One region of the Saccharicrinis aurantiacus genome, then DNA from elsewhere that is predicted to be linked to it. Evidence: riboswitches for the same ligand, from Rfam matches in the RefSeq annotation. Region 1 holds a riboswitch; each other region holds the start of a gene.
The links. A riboswitch is a leader RNA that binds a small molecule or an ion and turns the genes downstream of it on or off. The one in region 1 is predicted to bind cobalamin.
Positions count from the first base shown of each region.

Region 2: another riboswitch for cobalamin. It lies ahead of QMO11_RS08115 (peroxiredoxin-like family protein); the one in region 1 lies ahead of QMO11_RS15855 (TonB-dependent receptor).
Region 3: another riboswitch for cobalamin. It lies ahead of QMO11_RS13620 (ABC transporter substrate-binding protein); the one in region 1 lies ahead of QMO11_RS15855 (TonB-dependent receptor).
Region 4: another riboswitch for cobalamin. It lies ahead of QMO11_RS02840 (TonB-dependent receptor); the one in region 1 lies ahead of QMO11_RS15855 (TonB-dependent receptor).

Region 1 covers NZ_CANLCN010000015.1:13,899-17,078, reverse strand. Annotated here, with positions in the region: gene QMO11_RS15855 (TonB-dependent receptor) at 1-1,365, opposite strand, end outside; cobalamin riboswitch at 1,447-1,648, opposite strand; gene QMO11_RS15850 (YncE family protein) at 1,860-2,936, shown strand; gene QMO11_RS15845 (acyl-CoA thioesterase) at 3,006-3,180, opposite strand, start outside.
Region 2 covers NZ_CANLCN010000005.1:205,177-208,356, forward strand. Annotated here, with positions in the region: gene QMO11_RS08110 (metallophosphoesterase) at 30-1,154, opposite strand; gene QMO11_RS08115 (peroxiredoxin-like family protein) at 1,348-1,977, opposite strand; cobalamin riboswitch at 2,233-2,431, opposite strand; gene QMO11_RS08120 (biopolymer transporter ExbD) at 2,599-3,111, shown strand; gene QMO11_RS08125 (M3 family metallopeptidase) at 3,177-3,180, opposite strand, start outside.
Region 3 covers NZ_CANLCN010000011.1:63,505-66,684, forward strand. Annotated here, with positions in the region: gene QMO11_RS13615 (iron chelate uptake ABC transporter family permease subunit) at 1-809, opposite strand, end outside; gene QMO11_RS13620 (ABC transporter substrate-binding protein) at 811-1,944, opposite strand; cobalamin riboswitch at 1,969-2,173, opposite strand; gene QMO11_RS13625 (flavin reductase family protein) at 2,253-2,840, opposite strand; gene pyrI (aspartate carbamoyltransferase regulatory subunit) at 2,953-3,180, opposite strand, start outside.
Region 4 covers NZ_CANLCN010000001.1:780,027-783,206, reverse strand. Annotated here, with positions in the region: gene QMO11_RS02850 (DUF3857 domain-containing protein) at 1-272, shown strand, start outside; gene QMO11_RS02845 (hypothetical protein) at 597-1,286, opposite strand; cobalamin riboswitch at 1,628-1,844, shown strand; gene QMO11_RS02840 (TonB-dependent receptor) at 1,973-3,180, shown strand, end outside.

The sequences.
Region 1 (3,180 bases):
ATCTTCCGGACTAATGTTTTTATTTCCTGTATACCCATCTTGACCCCAAAACCTATCATTCAGAGTGGGGATTCTATATGCTCTTTGTAAACTTCCTAAAACAGATATTATACTCTGAGAATTGTACCAAAGGCGGGCATCAAACCCTATGGAAGGAGTGAATGGTGCGTTAAACTCAGTAACAACTTGCTGTCTTAGATTTAAGGTAGTTTTTAACCAAGGGTATGGCTTATAAAGTAGCGAAGCAAATACGGAAAACCTATTCTCATCTATATTCTCATCATAAGCATATACATCAGGTTTAATATAAACATTGCGCATTCCGGCTTTAACGCTTATTTTATTGTACTCTTTAGATGCACCTGTTTCGGCAATAATTCGTTGAGTTGCTATTTTTTGAGCTTTATTATTGTAGTCAATGGCATTATCAAAAACGTATCCAGCCCCTATGTAATAGTTTATGCCATTTGTTATGTTGTCAAATTGCACCCATGTTCGTATGTTTTCATCCTCAAGGTATCTGGTGTTCGGGTTTTGATTTTCATTCATGTTAGGTTGACCTTCGTGTCTGTTTTTAGCCAACCAAATTACGGACGAAATGCTTTTGTCTTTATTCCACTTATAGTTAAGTTGTTGTATGAAATTGAGGTTTTCTATGCGTGCATTTTTTTGTGTGTCTCTTGGAAATTCTTGTTTTTCAAAGTCGTAGCTTGATGTATTGGTAAATGGGAAGTTATTCTCTTTTTCGTAATAAGCTAACCTTGATATTGATTCGAATTTGCCATTGCTTGCAAATACTTTAGCACCAGCCATGTATTCACCAAAACTACCAGCGCTTAATTTTACCTCAGAGTTAACTCCTGCGTTATATTTGTTCTCTAAGCCTAGGTTTACGTTTCCTCCTATTGAGCCAGATCCTTTTGTAGCTGTTGAACTACCATAGGTTAACTCTACTTGATCAAATAAAAATACAGGAGCATTACTTGAATTATAACTTCCTAGGGTTTGAGAATTTATTTCTAATCCTCTAAGTTTAACAGAGGTGTGATTGTCTGAAGTACCCCTTACTCGAATGGAAGAAAGTCCGCCAGCATCAGATTTAACGTATATGGGCTGGTATCTTGATATTAAGTCACTTAAGTTACCTGCCTCTGTTGTTTGTTTTTGCATTGGCGTAAACGTTTCCTTTTTACCACCAACCTCATATAGGTTTATTTTTTTACTTACTACATCTACATTATCAATATATACGGTATCTAAGCCTGCTAAAAAGAGCGACTCTTCTTCAGAAAATGTGTCCTGTCCGAATAATTGAAATGAATAAAGTCCAATAATAACTAAGCAAATGCCTAATTTTATATACATCTGAAAAAATCATAAACGCAAGGGGAGAAATAGAAAAGACCTTCAATTAAGAATATCCTTAACAGCCTAGCTCCCGAAGCTTTTGTTAAACAATATTTGGTAGGTCTTCTGGCTCGTTTCTTATTATTGCTACCTTCCCATTAATAGTATTAACAGTGGTGTGAGATGCAATAATTGTTTAGAAACTTACAGCTGCGGGTACAGCTCCGGAATTTCACTAAAGTGATCACCGGATTCCCTTTTAATCCATAAAAATTATGGAACCAAAATTTTGCGCAAATATAATTGATGTTTTTATTCCGTGCTAATGTTTAGGTATAAAAGATGAAAATATCTTCTATATAAATATTCTCTTCTCGATGGGCTATTAATTTAAACTTAATTGGTGATGTTTAATAATTTCATAGATATTACACATTAATTAATAGGTAATCTTATATTTGCACTTTGAAAATTATATTGTTAGTACGTTTTAAAAAATCAGAATAATCAGAATGAAGAATTTTTTTCCAAGCATATTATTGGTTTTTTGTGTAATATCTGTTTCATGCAGTATCAACAACTCCAACTATGGTAAAGAAACCTCTATTGTAGGAACCTTTGTAATGAACCAAGGTAGTGGTAGTGCAAACGGAAGTGTTACGCATTATCATGCAGATACTTTAACCAACGAGCTTTTTAACGAAATAAATGATAGACCATTAACAGGAGAAATGTTGGCGGCCTCTTTCGGATCGGAAAAAGGGTATTTTTTAATGTCGGAGGGGAATAGTTCTGTTATCGAAAAAGTGAACCTCGATGATTTTAAATCAGAAATGACATCAGCGTCAGTGGCTAATGCAACAGATGTGGTTTGTGTTTCTGATACCTTTGTTTATGCTACAATAGCAGGAGCAGATGAAATGACCTCAGGAGAACTTTTGAAAATAGATGCTACAACTCTTTCAATTAAAGAAACCATTAAAGTTGGAATTAATCCTACAAAAATAGCTTACGATAAAGGTAAGTTGGTTTATGTTGCTAATACAAGTGATCTTGAAAATGGTATTATGATTGTTGATTTAGTGAGAAATCAGACTATCGATACTGTTAAGATTGAAACATTAGTTAATCCAGTAGATATGGTTATTGATGTGCATAGTAACTTGTGGGTATTGTGCGAAGGTGAAGGTGAAAGTCCAAAATCAAACGCAGGTTTAGTCCGTATCTCGTATAATACAAACGAGGAGGGTGAACGCACTGTTACTAATTATCCTTTTGGTGGATATGTTGGTAAAGGACGAGATGGTATAGCTATTTCTCTTGGAGGAACCACTCTATATTATATAAATGAAGGTACATACTCGATGCGAATTAGTGAAGATGACCTTTCTTCAGCGAAAATCTTATTTCCTGAAGATAGATATAGTACAAAGGTATTTGATGCAATAAGTGTAAGTAGTAGGAGTGCAGAGTTCTTTGCTACTGTTTCTGATGAAGATAAAGTAGTTGTTTTTGACAGTTATGGTCTAAACGAAGAAGATAAAGAAATATTAGTAGGTGAGAACCCTGGTAAGTGTTTGTTCAGATAGAATCGTTCTCAAAGCGATTTTGAAAATATAAAAAATCCCAGTGAAGTTAACTTCACTGGGATTTTTGTTTTATGATCGTTGATCAATAATATTTTGTAATGGTTTAATAATTTCTTCAGAAATACCAAGCTTCCCATTTATTAAACTAGTGGTTGTCACAATGCCTTTTAAGCAAATTTTATTATCGCTGAGGCGATATATGTCTTGATGAAAGATATACTTAACTCCTTTAAGTTCAACCCTT
Region 2 (3,180 bases), on a different contig from region 1:
GACAATCTAATCTCGAATTTCACGTATTATTAATCAAGTGGCATTAAATCCAACACTACCATCTCACTCTTGGAGCCTAATCGCATGGGAGGGCCGGAAGTCCCAATACCTTGCGAAACAAACATCTGGGTTCCGTTGAAGTTATGATAGCCATACGAATATTTAAAAATTAATTTAATGAGCCAGGTAAATGGAAACAATTGCCCGGCATGCGTATGTCCTGAAAGAAATAAATCAATACCTTTTTCATTGATATATTTAATGCCAGCAGGGCTATGGTGTAGCAAAATACTAGGTTTATTATCGTCTAATACTAAATCATCCAATACGCTTTTTATGGTTTTTCTTTCAGCTGTTTTATCCTCAATATGTTCTTCTTTGTAATATGCAGAGTCGTCCTCTGCCATGTAATTAAGTCCAATAAGTTGTACTCCTTCAAAATTGAATATTTCGTTTTCAAGAACCGTAATTCCAATTTCCCGTACAGCCTCCTTCGCCCTTTTTGAACCTATAATAATATCATGATTACCTTCGATAAAGAATATGGGAACATCTAGTTTTTTGAAGGGAGCGATGCTGTTTTTGTCTAATTCAACAACGCCATCAAATAAGTCGCCTGTTATTACAACTGCATCAACATGGGCATCAATAGTTTTGTTTACAATGTTTTTAACAAATTCGTGCCCTCTAAATGGACCAATGTGCATATCAGATAAGTGCATTATGTGTAATTCTTTTTTTAGGCCTTCTATTTTTATTTCCTGATGTTTTACACGTGTGTGTGATGCATTACAAATAGAGTAAGCAATAATCAAAAGGGTGGTAGATAATACAACGATACCTGCGTATTTGGGCTCAATATGTATGAAGATTAATACAATGTCTACTAATACAACAGCGAATACTAAGAATGCTAATGTTCCCATTAATACGGAGGCAATAATAAATTGCGAATCGCTAAAGCTCCCCATTTCATGTCTAATCATTAAGAAGCTTGTAGCTACAAAGAATAGTACAATACAAAGCATTGCATAAAAAGGTTTGTTTAATTCTTTGATGAAATAACCGTAGAATCGTTTAATGAGATAGATGTTAACAACAATAATTGCAATGGACACAAAGGTAGGTAGTAGAGTGAAGAATAAATGTCTCATATAAATATAAGGGTTTGATTTTCGAAGTTTTAAGATAGTAATTTTAATATTATAAATAGTATAATGGATATAGTAATTGTTGAAAAAGCTCTTGTAGTTCCATCAAAAGTATTTGCATATTATCATGTATATCTATTAATTAGATTAAGCCATTTGTGCAGAATTTCTAAATAAGATCTTGGGTGGTTTAATCTTAATATAATGGATTAGTATCTATTATAACTGGCAAATTATTAAGAATATCTTTTACGTTTGCTCGGTTTTTATAATACGGATCAATATGGCGCCATATGATTGTACCATCTGTATTAATAATATATGTGGCGGGTATGGGTAGTTGTTCTGATTCGTCGGAATGTGTTTCTTTTAATTTGGCACCTAAAGCTATATTGTAAATGGTTCGCGTTGTTTTAGAAGGAGTAAAGGTAACACCAAAAGTATCCGATATTTCGTAATTTTCATCATGAAGAAGTGTGAATTTGGCACCAGTTTTATCTTTCATGATATTAAGATACTCTGGTTTTTCTGGAGATATGGCTATTAGTTGTGCACCTCTATCTGCAATTAAGTGTAAGCTATCTTGCATTGCAGCCAAATGTTTGTTGCACACAGGGCACCAAAATCCTCGATAGAATATAATCACAACAGGGCCATCTTTTAAAGCATCGTTTAACGAAAACAATTCGCCCTTATCCGTAGTGGCCTTAAAATTATTAATGTAGCTTCCTATATCTATGCCTTTTGCATCTATGGCTTTAATTTTTTCTTGCGAATAAATATTAATACTTAATAGTATTGCGGCTATTAGTGATAATGTTTTCATGATGCTAGTATTAGTTGTTTATTCTTATTGTCGTATAAATTAATGAACCTGACAGTATGAATAAAAAAAAGCACCCCCTTTGGAGCGCTTTTCTTTGAAAAACATTGTTATACAGATAATACTAGATTCGACCAATTGGCATATCGGTCTACGTTGTTGCAATAAAATGTTTTTGAAAATGCGTGGGGATATAATTTACGGATAGAAAGTACCCTAGGTACTTAACCGATTTTGCTTTAACTCCCGAAAGCTACTTTCAAATATTGATTATTGGTAGGTATTCTGACTTACTCCTCCTTTAATTGCCTTCCCATTGCTTTGGGAGCAACAGTGACATGTTAATTAAAAGATTAGCCTAACGGCTAGAGATTACAGCAGCGGGTACTGTTTAGGATTCTCACCTAATTCCCTTGGCAAATAAAATATTTGCACTTCCAAAATCTGAAACAAATGTATGTAATGTTTATCTATTTGGCAATGTTATTAAACGGATTTATTTAAAAGTTGTCCAAAATATTCCTCTATAGTGTTGGTATTCTGAATTTAGTGATAGAGTAAAAATAGTATTGTTTTCTTTTGTAGGAATTATCTGTAGATTTAGTCTCCTAAAAAGTGTGGTTTATGTCAAAAAAATATTATTGTTATTTGGTGTCTTATTTCGTTGTTTTGGTAGTTTGTACTTCGTGGACAGATAGGAATCTTTTTACAGTATGGGTAAAGAGTGGTGATATTATTTTAGTTAAAGGAGAAGAAAGAAAGTTATCTGATTTAAAAGAACTAACGAAGGAATACATTGCAAACCCTAACAATGAGTCTTGGTTGCCTAGTAAACGTTCAAAGCGTGTGCACTTTTTCGGAGATACTCAAGTGTCTATAGCAGTTGTTTCAATACAAACAGATCGTGATGTTACGTATGGGTTTTATATCGATGTTCAGAATGAGTTAGAGAAAGCATATGCTGAACTGCGAGAAGAATTGGCTCAAAAGAAATTTGGGACTACTTATGGTTCTTTATCTTCAAAAAAGCAAAAGGCAATTAATACCGTATTTCCAATTCGAATATCCGAAGCAGAACCAAATTGGGTAAGAGGAAAAGATGGGGAGTTAAGGCGAAATTCTTCTTGGTATTATTAACATAAAAGGGCATCCATTTCTGAATGCCCTTAATTACGAAGCTAAAATTTTCGATATTTTGAATTTTAT
Region 3 (3,180 bases), on a different contig from region 1:
GGCCCACAAAAAGCCGTAATAGTAGCAGTTAACATACCTACAACAATGAGAATATGCAAACGCGAGCGCTTAACATTGAGACCCAAATTGGCGGCATAGTTCTCGCCAAGTAGATATATATTTAATGGTTTAATTAGAAATAGAGATGCCAACAAGCTAAGTGTGATTACGGGTATAAAAACCTGATGTTTTTCCCATGATATATTTCCGAATGAGCCTAGTCCCCATACTACATAAGCCTGTATATCATCCTTGGTACTAAAAAATTGCATTAAACCAACTAAGGCATTTGAAGCATACCCAACCATAATACCCACTATAAGTAACATGGCATTATTTTTTAGCTTTCGAGCTAAAAACAAAACCATAAACAAAATAACCATTGCGCCAACAAATGCTGCCATTGTTACTGTTACTGATCCGAATACGCCGAATGCACTCAAAGCCGTTCCGTTTATGGCACCCATCAATAATACAACTACAGCAACACCTAAACCCGCACCCGCACTAATACCAAGTATGGAGGGGCCTGCCAAAGGATTTCTGAATAAGGTTTGCATTTGCAGTCCGCCTACTGCTAAACCTGCTCCTGCAAAAGCTGCGGTTAACGACTGTGGTAAACGTGTATTAAATAATATATTGTGCCATTTTTCTTTTTCAATACCCATACCGACTAGCCATTTAAGCACTTTTTCGGCAGGTATATAAACTGAGCCCAAGGATATATTTATTACAAATAAAGCCAGCAACAGAAATAGTAACAAGCCAAAAATTACACTCTTTTTATTTTTAGTATCAATAGCTTGCATATTACTCTTTAGTCATCATTTTATAATAGCATGGCGTATAATTAGGTAATAAATTAGGGTGAAAAACTTTAACCATATCACTTAAAACAACATCGGGCTCTAGCAACCCCTTTTCATAAAAAAGTGATTTCCCAGTATTTGAGAAAAATACTTTCCTATTTTTGAAGGCATCAAAATCCTTATAACGAACATCTTCATCTTTTAAAGCTTCGTAAGAATAATTTCCGTTATAATTTACCAACAACACCCAATAATCGGCCTCTGCCCCTGAATTATAAACGGTTTCAAAATCGTAACTTAAAGAACCCGTACCCGGCCTATCCTTAAAAATATAATCTGCTCCTGCATCAGCGTAATAATTTGCGTTGTAACTTTGCGCTGCTGCTGCATACCAAACCCCTTGGTATATTTTACCACTTACAACCGTTGGTTTATCTGTCAATTCTTGGGTTAATGACTTTACATTATTGTAACGTTGTGCAATATTATGTACTTCATCAATTGCTTCTTGCTCCTTATTAAAGAAGGCAGCAACATATACCAACCACTCTACTCTACCAAGCGGTGTATTTTCGAGATAACTGCTATTCATCGCCAGCTTAATTCCTGCCTGTCGGATTGGACCATAAAAATCCTCCTTAAAAGGAGAAATCATCATAACATTTGGATCAATATCAATGAGTAACTCTAAATCAGGTGCAAAGGCAGTGCCTATATTACGCACTGCACCGGTCTTTAAACCGTTTACTACTGTTGGATTACTAACATATTGAGGTTCGGCCATACCAACAAGTGCATCCATAGCCCCCTCAATTTTATCGGCATAACTAATTTGAGTTGATGCAACAGCAACCCATCGCTTTAAGGGTACCTGGATGGCATCTATATTTTTCTTCAGATATTCAGAGGAGGAGGATAAAACAATTTGATGCTTAGGAGCAGCATCGTCCCATGGGTCATTTACCTCAACAATTTTGTAATCCTGAAAATACTTTATTACAAACTGCTTTGCATAAGTAGGCACGTACACTGAGTCTGGCTCAACATCAACTGTGCTACTATTTGTTTTTTTTGAGGAGTTAGTGCAGGATAATAAGGCACTAAAAATCACTAATACTAAAATACTTTTACTCATTATTTCTTCTATTTCCCGAAAGGTGAATGAATGCTGATAATAGTAGGTTTTCCGACTTTCATTTATGAGCACCTTCCCGATATATCAGTGGTTAACGCTCGCCATACTGGCTGATTACGGCTGCGGGTACAGTTCCTGAATTCTGTTTTTACAGTCACAGGATTCCCTAGATTTTTCAATCATTACCTATTATCTTTTCGCTTGCAAAACTACATTATTCTTTTCAATGCAACAATTCTTTGCTATGATCTATTCTACTGGTAGTACAACATAAATAGAGTATTTATATTTTACTGAACAATAGCAGCTTATTTCTTTGTTTTTTTCTTCTTCTTTTTTTGAACTGAGAAACCGAATTTTCCCAACTTATCCCCCACTTCGAAATAGTGTCCGTGGGAATAGCAAATAGGGTTTGCGCTATCCAATGAAAAAGCACCTGTTTCATCATCAAGATATTTATCATCGGCTTTAACATTAACTATCTCGGCCATAAACATATCATGTGTTCCCAGTTCAATAACTTGAGTTACTTTGCATTCAAGACTAATGGGTGATTCCTCAATAATTGGAGCTTTTACAATACTTGCCTTACCTGCAGTAAGTTTCATTTCTTTAAACTTATCGTACTTCCTTCCTGATTTTACACCGCACCAATCCGTAGCATAAGCCAAATCTTTAGTAGTTAAATTAATCACAAACTCTTTAGTTTCCATTAGAATTGCATGAGAGTGACGGGCTTTTCTCACTGAAATATAACACATAGCCGGATCGGAACATATGGTCCCTGTCCAAGCAATTGTTATAATATTATAATTCTCGGGTTTATCACCTACAGTTACCATTACTGCGGGCAATGGGTAAACCATGTTCCCAGGTCGCCAATCAACTTTAGCCATATTTACTTGTGTTTAATGCGCTGCAAAAATAGTACAGGGAAATTTTAGTATCAACAAAAACTCCCACAATAATAAATATCATGGGAGTTACTATGTATTTCTTGTTCGAATCTTATATGATTTCCAGATGTTCTTCAGTGGTAATTTTTTCGCAATAATGGCATTTATAAGCCAAAGGTTCTTTTTCAACCAACAATAATCGTGTAGTTACCTCTTGGTTATTTGTGATACATTTAGGATTAAAACAGCGTGCAATACCAATAATCTCAGATTCAATATGAACTAGCTTTTTTTCAACTACCTCATAATCCTTAATTATATTTAGCCGAGCCTCTTTTGC
Region 4 (3,180 bases), on a different contig from region 1:
TGCTCATAGGATTTATCTCAATAATAGTATTTGGCTTATTAAATTCAATCCTCTTTATCAAAAAACGAAGTAGCTTTCCAAAATTAATGATCGCCTACTTTATTTACTTTTTACTTTTTACTTTATTGGTTAGTACAATTATGTATTTTAGCTTAGGAGAAAAAGCACTCTTTTTAATAGGTTTGTGGCCTTTTATTAATTGCTGTATTTGGATTCCTTATTTTTTAAAGTCAAAACGAGTAATGGAAACTTTTACAAATAGAATAAAGTAACATCATGATAAATAAAATCTAATTAATACATTATCAAATGACATATATTTCATTGTAATGTTTTATATTTTAGCTTGACACATAGTTATGAACACTCTCCTCTGAGACACAAGCAAATCTCTCTGAATTTTAGATAATTTACTCACGGACTTCAAATTATTGCTCTGAAGCAGCTACTGCTTGCTCTGAAATTGCAAAAAGATACTCTGAGCGTTGCTAAAACTGCTCTGAGAATACCATAATTTACATTGAGACATAAAAAAAAGTCCCCGAGGAAGGGTAAGACCTACTCGGGGACTAGTAAAATAAGGGCTTTTGAGAATATTAACTAAGCACGTATTTCTTTTTCTTATCAGGATTATCCCAAAATATAAAACGGGCATACTCGCGCACTTCCCTATTTATATTAAGCAATAGCGTATATGCCTTATCGCGCAATACTTTAGATTCTGAGCTGCCATCACTATCACCATTGGCAATAGCCAATATTTCAGAAAGACTATGCGAAGTACTCCTTGAAACATCAAGCACTTCAAGATTAAAATTAATATCTGTTAGCGGATCAGGATATTTTTGTCCTAACACACCTAACTCTAATAAATCTTGAACCATATCAGCATTCCCGCTTCCTTCACGTATCCTACGCACCTTTTTCATTACATTAGGTAGTTTACGGTAAGCAAAGGTAAAATTACGCAACAAGTGCTTTTGTAATTCATACCCCTTAACACTTTCAATAGACCACTTTTGCTGTGCTTCCTTTTGGGCACGGTACTCGCCCATCCATTCTGCCTGGCAAAAGCGGAGTGCTCCCGCCAAGGGTTTAAGCTGCTCAATTAGGGTAGCATCCATTCCTACCGCTGTAAACGCCTCAACATCTTTGGCGGCCTCAATGGCTAGGGTTTCAGAATCAGCAGCAAGCTCATCGGCTGGAATTCTTAATTCAATAATTTCATCTGCTTTAACAGCATCAATTTTTTCTTCCCATAGTTCAAAATCACTTTGAAAACTCATATTTTATTCAATTTTAAATAAATATATTGCGGCAATTCCGTCGGCCTCTTCTTCCAAATCCATGGGTCCAATCAAGGTAGGTTGATGACCAGCCGACGGTTTATTACTGCAATACTTAAATTAAATTTAATAAAATAGATTAATATTATGTTGCGTTTTTAGAAGTTTTATTTTTCAACATCACACTAATAATGAACCAATAAGCTCTTGAAAACAGGACCTAGCTATACTAGAACAAGCTATTTGCATACTCGCGGCAACATTTCTTAGCACTTCAATCTGGAATTAATATAAATTAGATAGGATTTAGTTGGTTCTTTTGTTCCGAAAATATATTTGTTTACGTTTGCAGTCAAATAGGTGAACAATTAATGCGTCGCATTTTTTGTTAAAAGGGAATGCCGTTAAAATCGGCAACAGTGCCCGCTACTGTAAGTCTCACGTTCTTAATACAAGAACAGGCGTTTTACAACATACTCATTACCATTGCCAAGTTGGCGAGAAGGTTTTTGTAAAACAGAGATAAGTCAGGAAACCTGCCTATAGATTATACTAATGAAACTTCCGGGATAAGAAGTTAGTTTGTGACATTGAAATCCACATACTAAAACCACATTGCTTTATTGGCTATAAAGTAGTTATGGCATTCCCTCAGGTTTCAGTTTATAGAATATTTTAAACTGATCATGAAGACGAAAACTGTATTACTATTACTCATTTTGTGCTTGGGGCATCATCAGCTTAGTGCTTCTGACATTAAAGGAAGAGTGCTGAACAAGCATAAGCAACCCCTGCCCTTTACAACCATCAGTGTAAACCCAGGAGAACTTGGGGCTATTTGCGACAATAATGGAAACTTTGTATTAGAGAATCTGAAAAATGGTACTTATAATTTAACCATATCCTACCTTGGTTTTAATACCATTAAAAAAACCATCAACCTTAAAAACAAAGACTTAAACCTAAGCTTCATCCTTGAAGAAAACGACGAAAATATTGCAGAAGTAAGCGTTACCGCAGATAGGTATGCACGCGAAGTAAAAATGCAAAGTGTGGCTGCCGTTAAAGTTGATCAGCAATTTATTAGCGAAAATGCTTCGGGTAGTTTAATGCAAACGCTGAGTAAAATACCCGGCGTTAGTTCTATTGATGTGGGCTCATCGGCTTCAAAGCCGATAATTAGAGGCATGAGTTTTAACCGTGTGGCCGTAATTAATAATGGCGTTAAGTTAGAAGGTCAGCAATGGGGCGAAACACATGGACTTGAGCTCGATCAGTATGCCATTGAAAATGTAAAGGTGATAAAAGGCCCAGCCTCTATACAATTTGGTAGCGATGCCTTGGCCGGTGTTATTGAAATATTGCCCTCAAACATACCTGCTCCCAATAGTACGGTTGGCGAGGTGAAATTAATAGGTAAAACCAACAACGACCTTGTAGGAACTAGCTTTTTAATTAAGCAACGTAAAAATAAATATTACTATACATTGCGAGCCACTTATCTCGACTTTGCCGATTTGATGGTTCCTAAAGATTCTATTGAATACAACACCTACAATCTTATCCTTAACAACAATGTAAAAAACACGGCTGGACGCGAGGCTGCCATCACAACGGAAATAGGCAAACTGTTTGATCGGGGGAATACATCGTTTCAAATCTCAAACCTCTATCGAAAAACGGGCTTTTATGCCGATGCCTTTGGGGTGGAAATTAGAACACAAATTCCCATAGATCATGATGCAAGTAAACGCGATATCCAAATTCCGTATCAAATGGTAAATCACTTTCGAGTTTCGAACCATACGAGTATAAATTATGGCGAGAACCAGCTAAATACCAATATTGCCTATCAAAATAACATCCATAACGATTACGATCACCTTACGGATAT